DNA from 2 places in the Streptomyces sp. NPDC001156 genome. Region 1 is predicted to be linked to the other one. Evidence: riboswitches for the same ligand, from Rfam matches in the RefSeq annotation. Region 1 holds a riboswitch; the other holds the start of a gene.
The links. Region 1 has a riboswitch for S-adenosylmethionine ahead of thrC (threonine synthase). Riboswitches for the same ligand answer to the same signal wherever they lie in the genome.

Region 1 (7,498 bases):
GACGGCCTCGGTGGTGAGGAACAGCGCGGCGATGGAGGCGGCGTTCTGCAGCGCGGAACGGGTCACCTTCGCCGGGTCGATGATGCCTTCCTTGACCAGGTCGACGTACTCGCCGGTCGCGGCGTTCAGGCCGTGGCCCGGGGTCAGGTTGCGCACCTTCTCCACCACGACGCCGCCCTCGAGGCCGGCGTTGACGGCGATCTGCTTCAGCGGGGCCTCGAGCGCCAGCTTGACCGCGGCGGCACCGGTGGCCTCGTCGCCCTCGAGCTCCAGCTTCTCGAAGACCTGGGATGCCTGCAGCAGGGCAACGCCACCACCGGCGACGATGCCCTCCTCGACGGCGGCCTTCGCGTTGCGGACGGCGTCCTCGATGCGGTGCTTGCGCTCCTTGAGCTCCACCTCGGTGGCGGCACCGGCCTTGATGACGGCCACGCCGCCGGCCAGCTTCGCCAGGCGCTCCTGCAGCTTCTCACGGTCGTAGTCGGAGTCGCTGTTCTCGATCTCGGCGCGGATCTGGTTCACCCGGCCGTTGACCTGCTCCGAGGAGCCGGCGCCGTCGACGATGGTGGTCTCGTCCTTGGTGACGACGATCTTGCGGGCGCGGCCCAGGAGGTCCAGGGTCGCGTTCTCCAGCTTGAGGCCGACCTCCTCGGAGATGACCTCGCCGCCCGTGAGGATGGCGATGTCGCCGAGCATGGCCTTGCGGCGGTCACCGAAGCCCGGGGCCTTGACGGCGACGGACTTGAAGGTGCCACGGATCTTGTTGACGACCAGGGTCGACAGGGCCTCGCCCTCGACGTCCTCGGCGATGATCAGCAGCGGCTTGCCCGACTGCATGACCTTCTCCAGCAGCGGGAGCAGGTCCTTGACCGACGAGATCTTCTGGTTGGCGATCAGGATGTACGGGTCGTCGAGGACGGCCTCCATACGCTCCATGTCGGTGGCGAAGTACGCCGAGATGTAGCCCTTGTCGAAGCGCATGCCCTCGGTGAGCTCCAGCTCGAGACCGAAGGTCTGCGACTCCTCGACGGTGATGACGCCTTCCTTGCCGACCTTGTCCATGGCCTCGGCGATCAGCTCGCCGATCTGGGTGTCGGCGGCGGAGATGGAGGCCGTGGAGGCGATCTGCTCCTTGGTCTCGACGTCCTTCGCCTGCTCGAGCAGGGCGGCGGAGACGGCCTCGACGGCCTTCTCGATACCGCGCTTCAGGGCCATCGGGTTGGCACCGGCGGCCACGTTGCGCAGGCCCTCGCGGACCAGCGCCTGGGCGAGCACGGTAGCGGTGGTCGTACCGTCACCGGCGACGTCGTCCGTCTTCTTGGCGACTTCCTTGACCAGCTCGGCGCCGATCTTCTCGTACGGGTCCTCGAGCTCGATCTCCTTGGCGATGGAGACACCGTCGTTGGTGATCGTGGGGGCGCCCCACTTCTTCTCGAGGACGACGTTGCGGCCCTTCGGGCCGAGGGTCACCTTGACGGCGTCCGCGAGCTGGTTCATGCCGCGCTCGAGGCCACGCCGCGCCTCCTCGTCGAACGCGATGATCTTGGCCATGTGAAGTGGTCCCTCCAGGACTGGGGGTGATTACTTCGGACCGCGCCCGCGCCCGCGACGGACGGCCCCGGCCGGAGGTTCCTTGCCCCACCCGGTCCGTGGCCTCACCGACCCGGTCCTTCTTTTGTCACTCTCACCTTCAGAGTGCTAACGCCAATGATTAGCACTCGCCCCCTCCGAGTGCAAGGTGCGCCCGCGGAGCGGGCTCGTTAAGGGGTGGCGGGCGGGCGCGAGGTGCGCCCGCGGAGCGGGCTCGTTGAGGGGTGGCGGGTGGGCGCGAGGGGGTATTCAGGTGAACGCGGGCTGACCAGGGCGCGCCCGCGCGGCCCCCGCCCGGGGCAAACCGAGGGGCTCGTACCCCGAACCGGGATACGAGCCCCTCGACACGTCGAACAGTTCAGTCGTCGGCGCGTTCTTCAGCCGGCCAGTCGGACCATGTCCGCCTGCGGCCCCTTCTGACCCTGCGAGATCTCGAACTCGACCCGCTGGCCCTCTTCCAGGGTGCGGTAGCCGTCCATCTGAATCGCGCTGTAGTGGACGAAAACATCCGCACCACCGTCGACCGCGATGAAGCCGTACCCCTTCTCCGCGTTGAACCACTTGACGGTGCCCTGAGCCATGCCTAACTCCCCTATTACTGGCCCTTGCACAGATCCACACTTCGCGGACCCGGGTCAGACCTCACCCCCCAACGGTTGGGGGCGTGCGCCGGAACGCGTCGACCGCGGCTGAATGTATCTGTCCAACTGCCGTCTGCAACAGGTCAATCGGACGAGAATTCCGGGCAAGACCGGTCGGGAATGTACGGAGAATTCATCCGAATTCAGGGCAAGTCGGGCCCTGCAAAAGGAGCGAATGGCTCAAAAACCCTGCCTACTTTGGCTACTTCTTATCGGCCTACGGCAGGAACTCAGAGCACCCGGCGAGGAAACCGGGAGCGGGTTCCCCAACTGTACCGTGCTCAACCATGCAGAATTGCCCCCTCCGCTTGTCTCACGGAGAGGGCAATTCGATGAACTCTCGGTGACCTGAGTTACCGAGGGTAATGATCGGGCGGGCCGAGTGACCGTCAGCCGCCCGCCACCGCCGGGATGATGGAGACGCCGGCGCCGTCGGGCGTCACGGTTTCGAGACCCTGCTCGAAGCGGACGTCGTCGTCGTTGACGTACACGTTGACGAAGCGGCGCAGCTTGCCCTGATCGTCCAGGACGCGGGCGGCGATGCCGGTGTGGTTCTTCTCCAGGTCGGCGATGACCTCCGCCAGGTTCCCGCCCTCGGCGGGAACCTCGGCCTGGCCGCCGGTGTAGGGGCGCAGGATGGTCGGGATGCGGACAGTGACGCTCATGGGGTGTGACCTCCGGTGGGGTACGGCCGGCGGGACGGGTGCTCAGACGAGCCCGGCCGCACGGAAGGAGTCCAGGTTCGGGCGGATCGTGGCGGTGAGCCCGGTGCCGGCCACCGCGTCCAGCGTCTTGAGACCGTCGCCGGTGTTGAGGACGACCGTCGTCTTCGCCGGATCGAGGACACCGCTCTCGATGAGCTTGCGCGTGACACCGACGGTCACGCCACCGGCCGTCTCGGCGAAGATGCCCTCCGTACGGGCGAGCAGCTTGATGGCATCGACGATCTGATCGTCCGTCACATCCTCCACCGCACCGCCCGTGCGGCGCGCGATGTCGAGGACGTACGGGCCGTCGGCCGGGTTGCCGATCGCCAGCGACTTGGCGATCGTCTTCGGCTTCTGCGGCCGTACGACGTCCTGGCCCGCCTTGAAGGCGACCGACACCGGGGAGCAGCCCTCGGCCTGCGCCCCGAAGATCTTGTAGGGCGTGTCCTCCACGAGCCCCAGCTTGATCAGTTCCTGTAGCCCCTTGTCGATCTTCGTCAGCTGCGAGCCGGAAGCGATCGGAACCACGATCTGGTCGGGCAGCCGCCAGCCGAGCTGCTCGGCGATCTCGTACGCCAGGGTCTTGGACCCCTCCGCGTAGTACGGACGGAGGTTGACGTTGACGAAGCCCCAGCCCTCGCCGGCCGGGTCGCCGATCAGCTCGGAGCAGAAGCGGTTCACGTCGTCGTAGTTGCCCTCGATGCCGACGAGCTGACCGCCGTAGACCGCGGCCATGACGATCTTGCCCTGCTCCAGGTCGTGCGGGATGAAGACGCAGGAGCGAAAGCCGGCCCGTGCCGCCGCGGCACCGACCGCGCCCGCGAGGTTGCCGGTGGAGGAGCAAGAGAGGGTGGTGAAGCCGAAGACGCGCGCGGCCTCCAGCGCCTGGGCGACCACGCGGTCCTTGAAGGAGTGCGTGGGGTTGCCCGAGTCGTCCTTCACGTACAGCCCGCCGGTCACGCCCAGCTCACGCGCCAGGTTGTCCGCCTTGACGAGCTTGGTCCAGCCCGGGTTGAGGTTCGGCTTGCCGGCGACGTCCGCCGGGACCGGCAGCAGCGGCGCATAACGCCAGATGTTGGCGGGGCCGGCCTCGATGCGCTTACGCAGTTCCTCGGTGTCGTAGCCCGAGAAGTCGTACGCGATCTCCAGCGGGCCGAAACACTCCTCGCAGGCGAAGACCGGGCCGAGGGGCACCCGGTGGCCGCACTCACGACACGAGAGAGCCGCGGCGGGACCGAGATTCACGGAGTCGGTGGTGCTTGCAACTGTCTGCACAGCCATGTCAGGCGAGGCCCTTTCTCCTCATCTTCCTCACGACGCATCTCGCCGTGAGACGGATTTGGCACCTTCCCTAGCCGGGAGCCTCGCGAAGACGATCAGGAGCGATCTACGAGAACCGACTGGAGGGTTGCCGGGGCTTCATCGGGCCGTGTCCCTCTGCCCCTCTGGATGAGCGGTATGCGGTTGTTTCACCGTGGTGAGCGACGGCGACCCCCGACATGCGATGGTCACCGGCGTTGTTCAAGACTGTAACCGAAGGCCAGGACAGTTGAGAGAGTCGTCCGAACCGCGAGATGGACGGATCACCACCCGCACCCCATGGGAGTCCCACTCGGGGATCTCTTCCGATCTCTTCCGATCTCTTCTGCCGACCACCGCCGTACGAACGTGAGGAGCCGCAGACTGTGCTGGAAGAAGTCGAGCGCTGGCTGAGCACCCGCTCCTGGTCCCTCGCCGATCGCCCGCTCCACCAGACCCTGGCCGCGAAACGCTCGTCCGGTTCAACGGTCAGTGTGGTGCTGCCCGCGCTCAACGAGGAGGAGACGGTCGGCGACATCGTCGCCGCCATCCGCCACGACCTCATGCAGAAGGTCCCGCTCGTCGACGAGATCGTCGTCGTCGACTCGGGCTCAACCGACCGCACCTCCGAGGTCGCCGCGGCAGCCGGCGCGAAGGTGGTCCACCGCGACGCGATCCTGCCGCGGATCCCGGCCGTGCCCGGCAAGGGCGAGGTGCTGTGGCGGTCCCTGCTCGTCACCCGTGGCGACATCGTCTGCTTCATCGACGCGGACCTGAGGGAGTTCTCCTCGGAGTTCGTCTCCGGAATCGTGGGCCCACTGCTCACCGACCCCGGCGTGGACCTGGTGAAGGCGATGTACGACCGGCCGCTCGGCGCCACGGCCGGCCAGGGCGGACGTGTCACGGAGATGATGGCGCGCCCGCTGCTCAACATGCACTGGCCCCAGCTGGCCGGATTCGTACAGCCGCTCGGCGGCGAGTACGCGGCCCGCCGTTCCCTGCTGGAACGGCTGCCGTTCCCGGTCGGGTACGGGGTGGAGCTCGGCATGCTGGTCGACGCCCTGCACCTGGTGGGCCTGGACGCCCTCGCCCAGGTCGACGTGGGGGTGCGCAAGCACCGCCACCAGGACGGACAGGCGCTCGGCCGCATGGCCGCCGCGATCTACCGCACCGCACAGCTCCGGCTGGCCCGCGGCCATCTGATCCGCCCGTCCCTCACCCAGTTCGAACGGGTGGCGGGTGGGTTCGAGCCACGGACGTACTCGGTGGACACCGAGGAGCGCCCGCCGATGGAACAGATCGCCGAGTACATGGAACGAAAGGCGGCCTGAATGGCTCCGGAACCCGTTGTATACGGCTCCACATACGGCTGAATGGAACGTTTGAGCGTTTAGGCTCCGGGCTAGGTTTCGTGGCATGGCTTCCCCGCACACGGCTTCCGTACTTGTCGCCTCCAACCGCGGCCCGGTCTCGTACGCGCTGGACGAGAGGGGGGAGCTCACCGCCAAGCGGGGCGGTGGCGGACTGGTCTCCGGACTGTCGGCGATCGGCCCGGACACGGACGCCGTCTGGATCTGCTCCGCCCTGAACGACGCCGACCGTGAGGCCGTCCGGCGCACGGGCGGTGCGCTCGATCCGGCCGACACCGGCGGGCAGCGCGTACGGATGCTCGACATCGACGCGCAGGTGCACGCCGACGCGTACAACGGCATCGCGAACTCGGTGCTGTGGTTCGTGCACCACATGCTGTATCAGACGCCGCTCGAGCCGGTCTTCGACACGACGTTCCGGCGCCAGTGGAAGGCCTACGAGGAGTACAACCGCGCGTTCGCCGAGGCGCTCGCCCAGGAGGCGGGCCAGGGCGCGGCGGTCCTGATCCAGGACTACCACCTCACCCTGGCCCCCCTGATGCTCCGCGGTCTGCGCCCGGACCTGCGGATCGGTCACTTCTCGCACACTCCGTGGGCGCCGCCGGAGTACTTCCGGATGCTGCCCGACGACATCGCGGCGCAGGTGCTCGGCGGGATCCTGGGCGCCGACCGGGCGGCGTTCCTGACGCAGCGCTGGGCGGACGCGTTCACCGAGTGCTGCCACGCGGTCCTCGGCCCCGGCATCGCCTCGGGCACGCGCATCGGTGTGCACGGACTGGGCGCTGACGCCGACTTCCTGCGGTGGCGGGCGCACCAGCCGGACGTGAACGAGCGGATGGCGGCGCTGCGGCAGCAGATCGGCGCGGCCCCCGACGGCAGGCCCCGGAAGACGATCGTGCGGGTGGACCGCACCGAGCTGTCGAAGAACATCGTGCGCGGGCTGCTGGCGTACGAGGAGTTGCTGGAATCCCGTCCCGAATGGCGCGAACGGGTCGTCCACATCGCCTTCGCGTACCCCTCCCGCCAGGACCTGGCCGTCTACCGGGACTACACCGCGGAGGTGGAGCGGGTGGCGACGGAGATCAACTCGCGGTACGGCACCGCGGACTGGACTCCGGTCGAGCTGCATGTGAAGGACGACTTCGCGCGCTCGCTGGCCGCGTACCGGCTGGCGGACGTGGCCCTGGTGAACCCGATCCGGGACGGTATGAACCTGGTCGCCAAGGAGGTCCCTGTGGTCTCCGACGAGGGCTGCGCACTGGTGCTGTCCCGGGAGGCAGGGGCGTTCGAGGAACTGGCCGAGGACGCGGTGCCGGTGAACCCGTACGACATCGGGGGCATGGCGGCGGCCCTGCACCATGCACTGTCCATGGGACCGGGTGAGCGCGCGGAGCGCACGAAGCGGTTGGCCGCGCAGGCCACGGCGCTGCCTCCGGCCCGGTGGTTCCTGGAACAGCTGGCCGCGCTGGAGGGTTGAGCGGTCCGCTCCGGGCCGCGGGCCGCTCGTGCCGGCGGCCCACCCCCTCGCCCCTATCGGGGCGGTTCGGCGAGCCGCTGTGCCAACGACCTCAGCAGCCGCACCACTCCTCCGGGGCCGTCGACCACCAGATCCGCGCGTTCGGCCAGTTCGGTGACCTCCTCGCTGCCGCTGCAGACGAGGAGGCCGGGCACGCCGTCCGAGCGGAGCTTTTCGACGGCCGCGAAGGCGGACAGGTCACCGAGGTCGTCGCCGGCGTACATGACCGCTCCCGCGCCGATCTCGCGCAGGTACTCCAGCAGGGCCACCCCCTTGTCCATGCCCGGCGGGCGCAGCTCCAGGACCATGCGGCCCGGCTCGACGATCAGCCCGTGCCGGGTGGCGAGGTCGGTGAGAGGTTCGCGCAGGGCCTCG
Region 2 (7,498 bases), on a different contig from region 1:
CGGCGTTCGGCGGCCTCGGCGGGGTCGTCGTCGAGGAAGACCACCAGGTCGCCGAAGATGTGCAGCCGTTCCCCGGCCCGCCCGGCCGCGCTCTGCTCGGCCCGGATCTCGGCGACGATCGCCCGGGCCTGCTCGGTGTCGTGCGGGGTGACGTAGCCGAGGTCGGTGGAGCGGGCGACGAGCCGGAACGGCACGGTCTGGTGGGCGAGGGAGGTGACAGGGGGCTGGCCCTGCGGGGGGCGTGGCGTGATGGAGGGGCCCTTGACGCTGAAGTGCCTGCCCTCGAAGCCGATGTAGTGCAGTTTGTCGCGGTCGATGAAGCGGCCGGTCGTGACGTCCCGGATCTCCGCGTCGTCCTCCCAGCTGTCCCAGAGCCGGCGCACGACCTCGATGTAGTCGGCGGCCTCGTCGAAGAGGTCGGTCACCAGGTCCTGTGCGGCGGGGTCGCCGTAGGCCTCGATACGGGGGATGGTGCGGCGGCCGAAGTGCGCGGCTTCGTTCGGGCGCGCGGTGATCTGCACGCGCAGCCCCGCGCGTCCGCCACTGACGTAGTCGAGCGTGGCGATCGCCCTGGAGGTGTGGAACGGCTCCGTATGCGTGACGACCACGGTCGGCACCAGGCCTATGTGCCGTGTCAGAGGAGCGACCCGTGCCGCGGTCAGCAGAGCGTCGAGGCGTCCGCGGACCTGGTCGGTGCGTTCGTCCGGGTCCAGGAAGTGCGAGGACTGCGGGCCGAGGCCGTCCTCGAAGGTCACGAAGTCGATCAGGCCGCGCTCGGCCTCGGCGACGAGGTCCACCCAGTAGCCGGCGGTGAACAGGTCCCCGGGCCGGGCCACCGGTTCCCGCCAGGAGGCCGGGTGCCAGCCGGTGCCCTCCAAGGCGACGGCAAGATGCAGAAGGGAAGGAGCAGTTGAGGACACGAGTGGGTGCCTTCCTGAATTCCGTACGGGATCGCCGACCCCTTGCGCAAGCCGGGTACGGCGGCGGGCGAGCGAAGCGGGATGAGAGCCCCGGCCCGGGCCGGGGAGGGGTCAGGAGCGACAGAGCGCGCCGGCCACGCGCAGCAGATCGATGTGGGGCCGGGAGTGCAGGCGGACGGTGCGCGGTGCATGTGTCACGTCCGTCACCTCCGTATGTCGGGCGCGGCGGGCGCGCCGGGCACATCTCCCCGTGACAACGCCCTGGTCGCCGTCTCTGTTCCTGTGTGCGACCACCGGCCGGGCATCCGGCCCCGATGGCGGTGCCCGATGCCCACACGGGTGCGAGGTGCGGCCGGTCGCGGTGCCGCGGGGATCAGGAATTGTCGAGCGGCAGGCCGGGCGGGTTGATCTCGGACTTGGTGACGGCCTCGTTCGAGAGGTTCCAGGCGGCAAGCCACTTGGCGTGCTGGCCGTTCTCGATCAGGTGGTTGATGGCGTCTGCGAGGGGCTTGGCCAGCCCGCTGTCCTTCTTCGCGGCCGCAGCGATCAGACCCTGGAGCGTCTCGCCGGCGCCGGAGAACGTGCCCGCGCTCCGGGTCGCCTGCGGCGTGTTCGCGACCTGAGTGATGTGGTAGGCGATACCGGGGTTGGGACCGAAGTACGCGTCGATCTTTCCGCCGGCCAGCGCCAGGTAGGTGCTGTTCTGGTCCTGGAAGTACTTGACGGTGAGCTGCTTGCCCTCCTTGGCCAGCTTGGCCTTCCACTCCAGCAGGAGCTTCTCCTGGTTGGTGCCGGAGCCGACGGAGACGGTCCTGCCCGCGAGGTTCTCGTAGTGGCCGCCGAAGTTCCAGGTGCTCTTCTTGGGCACCTCCCAGCCGAGGTTGTCCTGGCGGTAGGAGGCGAACTCGTACTTCTTCTTGCGTTCCTCGGTGTCGGTGACATTCGAGAAGGCGACGTCGACCTTTCCGCTGTCGATGCCGACGAAGAGGTTCTCCCAGGTCGAGTTCTTCACCTCGGGCGTGAGCCCGAGCACCGCGGCCACCAGGCGGCCGAGGTCGGGTTCGGCGCCGGTGAGGCTCTTCTGGTCACCGCCCACGTAGGCCAGCGGCGGGAAGCCGGAGGGCAGGGCGCCGACGCCTATCTCCAGCTTGCCGCTCTTGCGGACGGCCGCGGGCAGCTCGGCACTGATGGACGTGACCTCGGGCACCTTGAGGGTGGTCTGTTGCGCGGCGCCGTTGGAGAGCCGGCCCACGGTGACCGTGCCGGAGGAGACGCTGTCCGTGGTGGTGGCGGCGTCGCTGTCACCCCCGCACGCGGCGAGCCCGGCGGCGAGGGTGACTACGGCGGTTCCCGCGGTGAGACCGCGAAGGATTCGGCGTCGGAGACTGAGCGCAGGCATGGCTGTCCTTGTCCGGTGGGCGGTGAAAATGAGGGCGTGGGGGGAGACTTGGGGATTGGCGAGGCCGCGGGCTTCAGAGCACCTTGCTCAGGAAGTCCCGGGTCCGCTCGTGCCGTGGATTGCCGAGGACCTCGGCGGGCGGCCCCTGCTCGACGATGCGGCCGCCGTCCATGAAGACCACCCGGTCGGCGATCTCCCGTGCGAAGGCGATCTCGTGCGTGACGATGAGGAGTGTGGTGCCGCCGTCGGCCAGGTCCTTGATGACAGCCAGCACTTCGCCGACGAGTTCGGGGTCGAGGGCGGAGGTGGGCTCGTCGAAGAGGATCACACCGGGGCGCAGGGCGAGCGCGCGGGCGATGGCCACCCGCTGCTGCTGGCCGCCGGACAACTGCCGCGGATAGGCCCCGGCCCGGTCGGCGAGTCCGACCCGGGCGAGCAGTTCGCGGGCGAGTTCCTCGGCTTCGGGCCTGGTCAGACTGCCGGTCGCGCTCGGAGCCAGGGCCACGTTGTCCAACACGGTCAGGTGCGGAAAGAGGTTGAAGTTCTGGAAGACGAAGCCGATGCGACTGCGCTGGGCCAGGATGACCCGCTCGCTCAGCTCCTTGAGGCGGTCGCCGTGCCGGCGGACGCCGATGGGCTCGCCGCCCACGCTGACATAGCCGCGTTCGGGCTTCTCCAGGTGGTTGATCACCCGCAGCAGGGTGGACTTGCCCGAGCCGGAGGGTCCGAGGATCACGGTCACCTCGCCGGGACGTACCGTCAAATCGATGCCGTCCAGCACCCGGTGGGCGCCGTACCACTTGTGCACATCGTGCACCTCGACCGCCGAGGAGTGCGTTTCGAGCGTCTGGGCGGTCATACGGCGGCCTCCCTGCGTGCACGTTCCCGCAGCTCACGCAGACCGGTGCGCAGCCTCTGCAACGGGGTCGACGGCAGGGTGCGGGTGGCGCCCCGGGCGTAGTGCCGCTCGACGTAGAACTGGACGACGGACACGATGCTCGTGAGGATCAGGTACCAGACGGTGACGACCAGCAGCAGCGGCACGATGTCGCCGGGGTAGGTGCTGCCCATGGTCTGCGCCGAGCCGAACAGATCGAGCAGCGAGACGTAGAACACCAGCGAGGTGCCCTTGATCAGTCCGATCAGCTGGTTGACGTAGTTCGGGGTGATGGACCTGAGGGCCTGCGGGAAGACGATTTTCCTGAACTGGTGGCCCCTGGGCAGGCCGAGGGCGGCGGCGGCCTCGTGCTGGCCCTGGTCGACGGAGAGGATGCCGCCCCGGACGACCTCCGCCGCGTACGCGGCCTCGTTGAGGCTCAGACCGACCACGGCGACGGCCATGTCGGTGGCCAGCCTGGACTCGTCGAAGGTGAGGAAGGCGGGGCCGAAGGGCACGCCGATGCTCACCGTCCGGTACAGCGCGCTGAAGTTGTAGAGGAAGATCAGCACGACGATCAGGGGTACGGACCGCAACGCCCATACGTAGGTCCAGCTGACGGCGCGCAGCACGGGGCTCCGGGAGAGCCGCGCGAGCGCCAGGACGATGCCGCCGAGCAGGCCGGACACGGCGCTGAGCGCGGCGACTTCGAGAGTGATCAGCAGTCCGTCGAGGATGGTGGGGCGCAGGAACCAATAGGCGAACCGGTCCCACTGGTAGAAGGGGTTCGAGACCAGGCCGTGGACGAACTGGGCCACCAGGACCAGCACCACGGCCGTGGCGATCCAGCGGCCGGGGCGGCGCAGGGGTCGTACCCGCTGGGCGGTGAGCGGTCGGCCGGAAGCGTCCGGCGAGGGGTCGCGGACCGGGTGGGCTGGAGTGGTGGGCGTGACGTCGGCGGTGGCTTCGGCCATCGGCAGGGCGTCGACGGACACGGCTGTGCCTGGGGGTTCAGTCATGGAGGGCTCCGGCAACTCGGACACCCGGGGACCGCGGCGGCGGTGCGTGGCCACGACAGGCCGGCAGGGCGGGGATCGCTCTGCGGAGCGGGGCAGCGCACGGGGTCGCACGGAACCGGGGGCTGGGCGGACAACGGCACACCGCTCAAGCGGTGTTCGTCACGGAGGCGGGGCTGGTGGAAGTAGTCAGCCCCGACAGCGGGCGCGGCCCGGTGCGGTACACAGTGCGCTGCTGACGCGCAGAAGGTCGACGGCCCGGTTGGCGACGAGCAACTGTGCGTACGGCTGTACGCAGCACTGAGGACGGCGTGCGGCCGTCCTGGAAGCTGCGTACATGTCCGCCACCTGTCGCTGTCCTGGCCCCTTGGGCCTCGCGCTTACCGAAACGTCATCCCGGTCCGGTCGTCACCTGGGGCACCCCACCGCGGCGCGAGGGTTGCCGGTCAGCAAGCCAGGGCTTGTCGCTGACGCTCATGACCGTTCTGAGCCGTAAGTAAGTCAGGCCCGGGAACCGATGTCAATGTGCGTCCATCAGGTGATACATCAGCCTACGGACGGACACGCCGTCAACTGGCCCGTGCCGGTGCGCTGTCGGGCACGTGCGCGGCCCAGTCGAGGATCTGCACCGCCGCCCCCGCGGCCTCGAGACCACGGCAGCGCGCGTGGTGCCGACGGGCGATGCCGTCGAGGTCGAGGTGCGGGCCGAAGGCCGGACGGGCGGCCAGCCGGCGGGCGTAGGCCCACAGACGCGGGTGGCCGGCTATGCGGTGCACCGCACCTGCGTCCAGGTGCCAGCGGTGCACGGTGTCCAGTTGCACCAGGCTCACCCACAACTCCACGTCGCCAGCGGTGAGTTGGTCGCCCAGCACGTATTCCTGGCGCTCCAGCCGGCCCTCCAGCGACCGCAGGGTGCACAGCAGCGAGGTGAGCGCGTCGGCCCGCTCCTCCGCACCGGCATCGGCGCGACCGGCACGCTGTGCGGCCGCCTCGAGGCCCTGCTCGCACAGGCGGCGCACACCCTCGAGCTCGGCGTCGGCGCCCTGCGGGTACAGCGCATCGCGGCCGGCGCCGAAGTGCCGGGCCAGGTCGCGCATGATGTCCGGGGCGTGCGTGCTGACGATCCGGCCCGACCAGTCGTCGCTGAGCACGGGCGCGACGGCCGCCCCAGGGTAGCGGTGGGCGCTCGCCTCGTACAGCGGGCGCAGCGCGGAGTGCTCGCCGCCGGGGCCGTCTGGCACCGCGGGCAGGAAGGTCACGGGGCAGACCTCGTCGAGACCGAGGAGGCTGTGGGTGATGGCTGTCCGCAGACAGTGCGGACAGGACAGCGACAGGTGGAGCCGGTAGCGGCGCGGTACCGCGTAGTGGCCGCTGCGTGCGTCGCGGCCGATGCGGCCCCGGAAGGCCGGGACGGACGACGGCGGGAGTGCGGTCAGGGCATGGGCGGACATGTCTCTCCCCGGGTACTGGTACGCGAAGATGCGGAGGGTGGCGGCCTGGCGGGCAGGTGACGCTCCCCGGCCCGCACGACGGGGCGCGGGGTTCCGGCACGGCCGGTTCAGCTCGAGGCGCCGGCCGCGCTGCAGACCCGCAGCAGATCGATGTGACGGCGGGAGGTCAGAAGAAGGGACTGCCGACGTGTGCGGTGCACACGGCCGATGACCGGCTCCAGGCGTCCCATGTTTCCCTACCTGTTCGCTAGGAAATCCCCATTGGAGTGTCGAGCGGGCTCCGGTCTGCGTCAAGGGGGCCGTCCGCAGTGTGAGAGCGAGGGAGCCCGGCGAATCGGATCGCGGTGGTTCGTCCCCGGTCGGTCCGTCCCATTTCCCCATCTGTCGGGCCCGTGTCCATATCTGGACGGCCGGTAGACTCGGGGACCATGGCCGACTCCTCCGCCCCCGCCGACCAGCCCGCATGCGAAGGGTCGGCCGAGGACACGCTGCTGCCGGCCGAACTGCGCGCCTGGATGCAGTTGCTGGCCGCTGCCGGGGCGATCGAGCAGCGGCTGCGTTCCCAGGTCAAGGAGTCGCTCGGGGTCTCGCACGACGAGTTCCTGGTGCTGTGCCTGCTCGCCGACCAGCCCGGCGCCGCTCTGCGCATGTCGCGGATCGCCGAGTCGCTGGGCCGCCCCAAGACCCGCCTGACCTACCAGATCGCCTGTCTGCAGCACGCGGACCTGGTGACCCGGCGTTCGGTGTGCGGCGACAAGCGGGGCATCGAGGTCGCCCTCACGGACAAGGGTCGACGGCTGCTGCGGGAGGTCTCTCCGACGCTGGCCGAGACCGTCACCGAGGCCGTGCACGGGATGATCGACGACCGGCAGTGCGAGTCGCTGCGCGGCCTGCTGCCCGAGGTGGCCGAGGCCTCCGCCGCCGGGTCCGACACGGCCGTCTGACGGCCGCACAAGGGCGCGTCACGCTGCGTCGCCCTCCACCTCTGACAACCGGCGGTACGGGTTGCCCGCGGGTTGCCCACCCGTGACGGCCGCCGGTACGGGCTCCCCCCCACGCGCGGCGGAGTCCGCGAGGCCCTGGCAACGCGGACTCCGGGCGGCCCGGCACCGGGCCGGACCGCCCTCCTGTGGCGGCGGGAGGCCGCCGTGACAGCCCGGACCTCAGCCCAGTTCCCCGTCCAGCCACTCCAGGACGTCGGGGGTGGCGGGGTCGGTGATGTCGGCGAACTCCTCGTGCCTCTTGAGGAACTTGGCGACGTAGGGGCAGACCGGCACGATCCGCTTCCCGGACTCCCGTACGTCGGTCAGCGCCTGCTGGACGAGCTGAGAGGCCAGGCCCTGTCCGGCGAAGGCGTCGTCGACCACCGTGTGGTAGAAGACGCGCTGGTCGCCGCGGTCGCGGTAGGCGGTCAGACCGGCGCGCCGGCCGTCGACCAGGATCTCGTAACGCTGTTTGGCGTCTACCCGCTCGACGGTGGGAGCGGCGGACGGCTGGCTCATCGGGATGCCTTTCGTCTGGAGGTCAGCGGCGCGCTGGGTTCTTGCGCGGCGTGATGACGGCGTTCGGCAGGGCTGGGGCGGGAAGGCGATCTCCCGGGTACCCTTCGACCGCGCCGAAGCGGTCGGAGGCGTTCTGCCATTCCTCGCGGGCCCGCACGATGTCGTCATGGCTGCGGCCGATGAAATTCCACCACATGACGATCTCTTCCTCGAAGGGGGTGCCGCCGAGCAGAACCGTCCGAGCCGTGTCCGCGGTCTCGTTGACCAGTGTCAAGGTCTCGGTGCCCGGTGCGGCGTACCCCAACTCCGCCGGGTGCAGCAGGGTGTCGGCCA

Region 2: it holds a riboswitch for S-adenosylmethionine, as region 1 does, so the genes downstream of both, ACWDA7_RS33820 (amino acid ABC transporter permease) here and thrC (threonine synthase) in region 1, are expected to answer to the same signal.

What each region holds. Positions count from the first base shown of each region.
Region 1 covers NZ_JBSFJX010000007.1:115,719-123,216, forward strand. Annotated here, with positions in the region: gene groL (chaperonin GroEL) at 1-1,551, opposite strand, end outside; gene ACWDA7_RS06265 (cold-shock protein) at 1,968-2,171, opposite strand; gene ACWDA7_RS06270 (MoaD/ThiS family protein) at 2,621-2,896, opposite strand; gene thrC (threonine synthase) at 2,939-4,219, opposite strand; SAM riboswitch class I at 4,238-4,394, opposite strand; gene ACWDA7_RS06280 (glucosyl-3-phosphoglycerate synthase) at 4,624-5,568, shown strand; gene ACWDA7_RS06285 (alpha,alpha-trehalose-phosphate synthase (UDP-forming)) at 5,654-7,084, shown strand; gene otsB (trehalose-phosphatase) at 7,138-7,498, opposite strand, start outside.
Region 2 covers NZ_JBSFJX010000105.1:18,870-26,367, reverse strand. Annotated here, with positions in the region: gene ACWDA7_RS33840 (LLM class flavin-dependent oxidoreductase) at 1-920, opposite strand, end outside; gene ACWDA7_RS33835 (putative leader peptide) at 1,032-1,118, opposite strand; gene ACWDA7_RS33830 (ABC transporter substrate-binding protein) at 1,294-2,319, opposite strand; gene ACWDA7_RS33825 (amino acid ABC transporter ATP-binding protein) at 2,393-3,178, opposite strand; gene ACWDA7_RS33820 (amino acid ABC transporter permease) at 3,175-4,215, opposite strand; SAM riboswitch class IV at 4,584-4,694, opposite strand; gene ACWDA7_RS33815 (glutathione S-transferase C-terminal domain-containing protein) at 4,782-5,663, opposite strand; gene ACWDA7_RS33810 (MarR family winged helix-turn-helix transcriptional regulator) at 6,092-6,607, shown strand; gene ACWDA7_RS33805 (GNAT family N-acetyltransferase) at 6,827-7,165, opposite strand; gene ACWDA7_RS33800 (pirin family protein) at 7,188-7,498, opposite strand, start outside.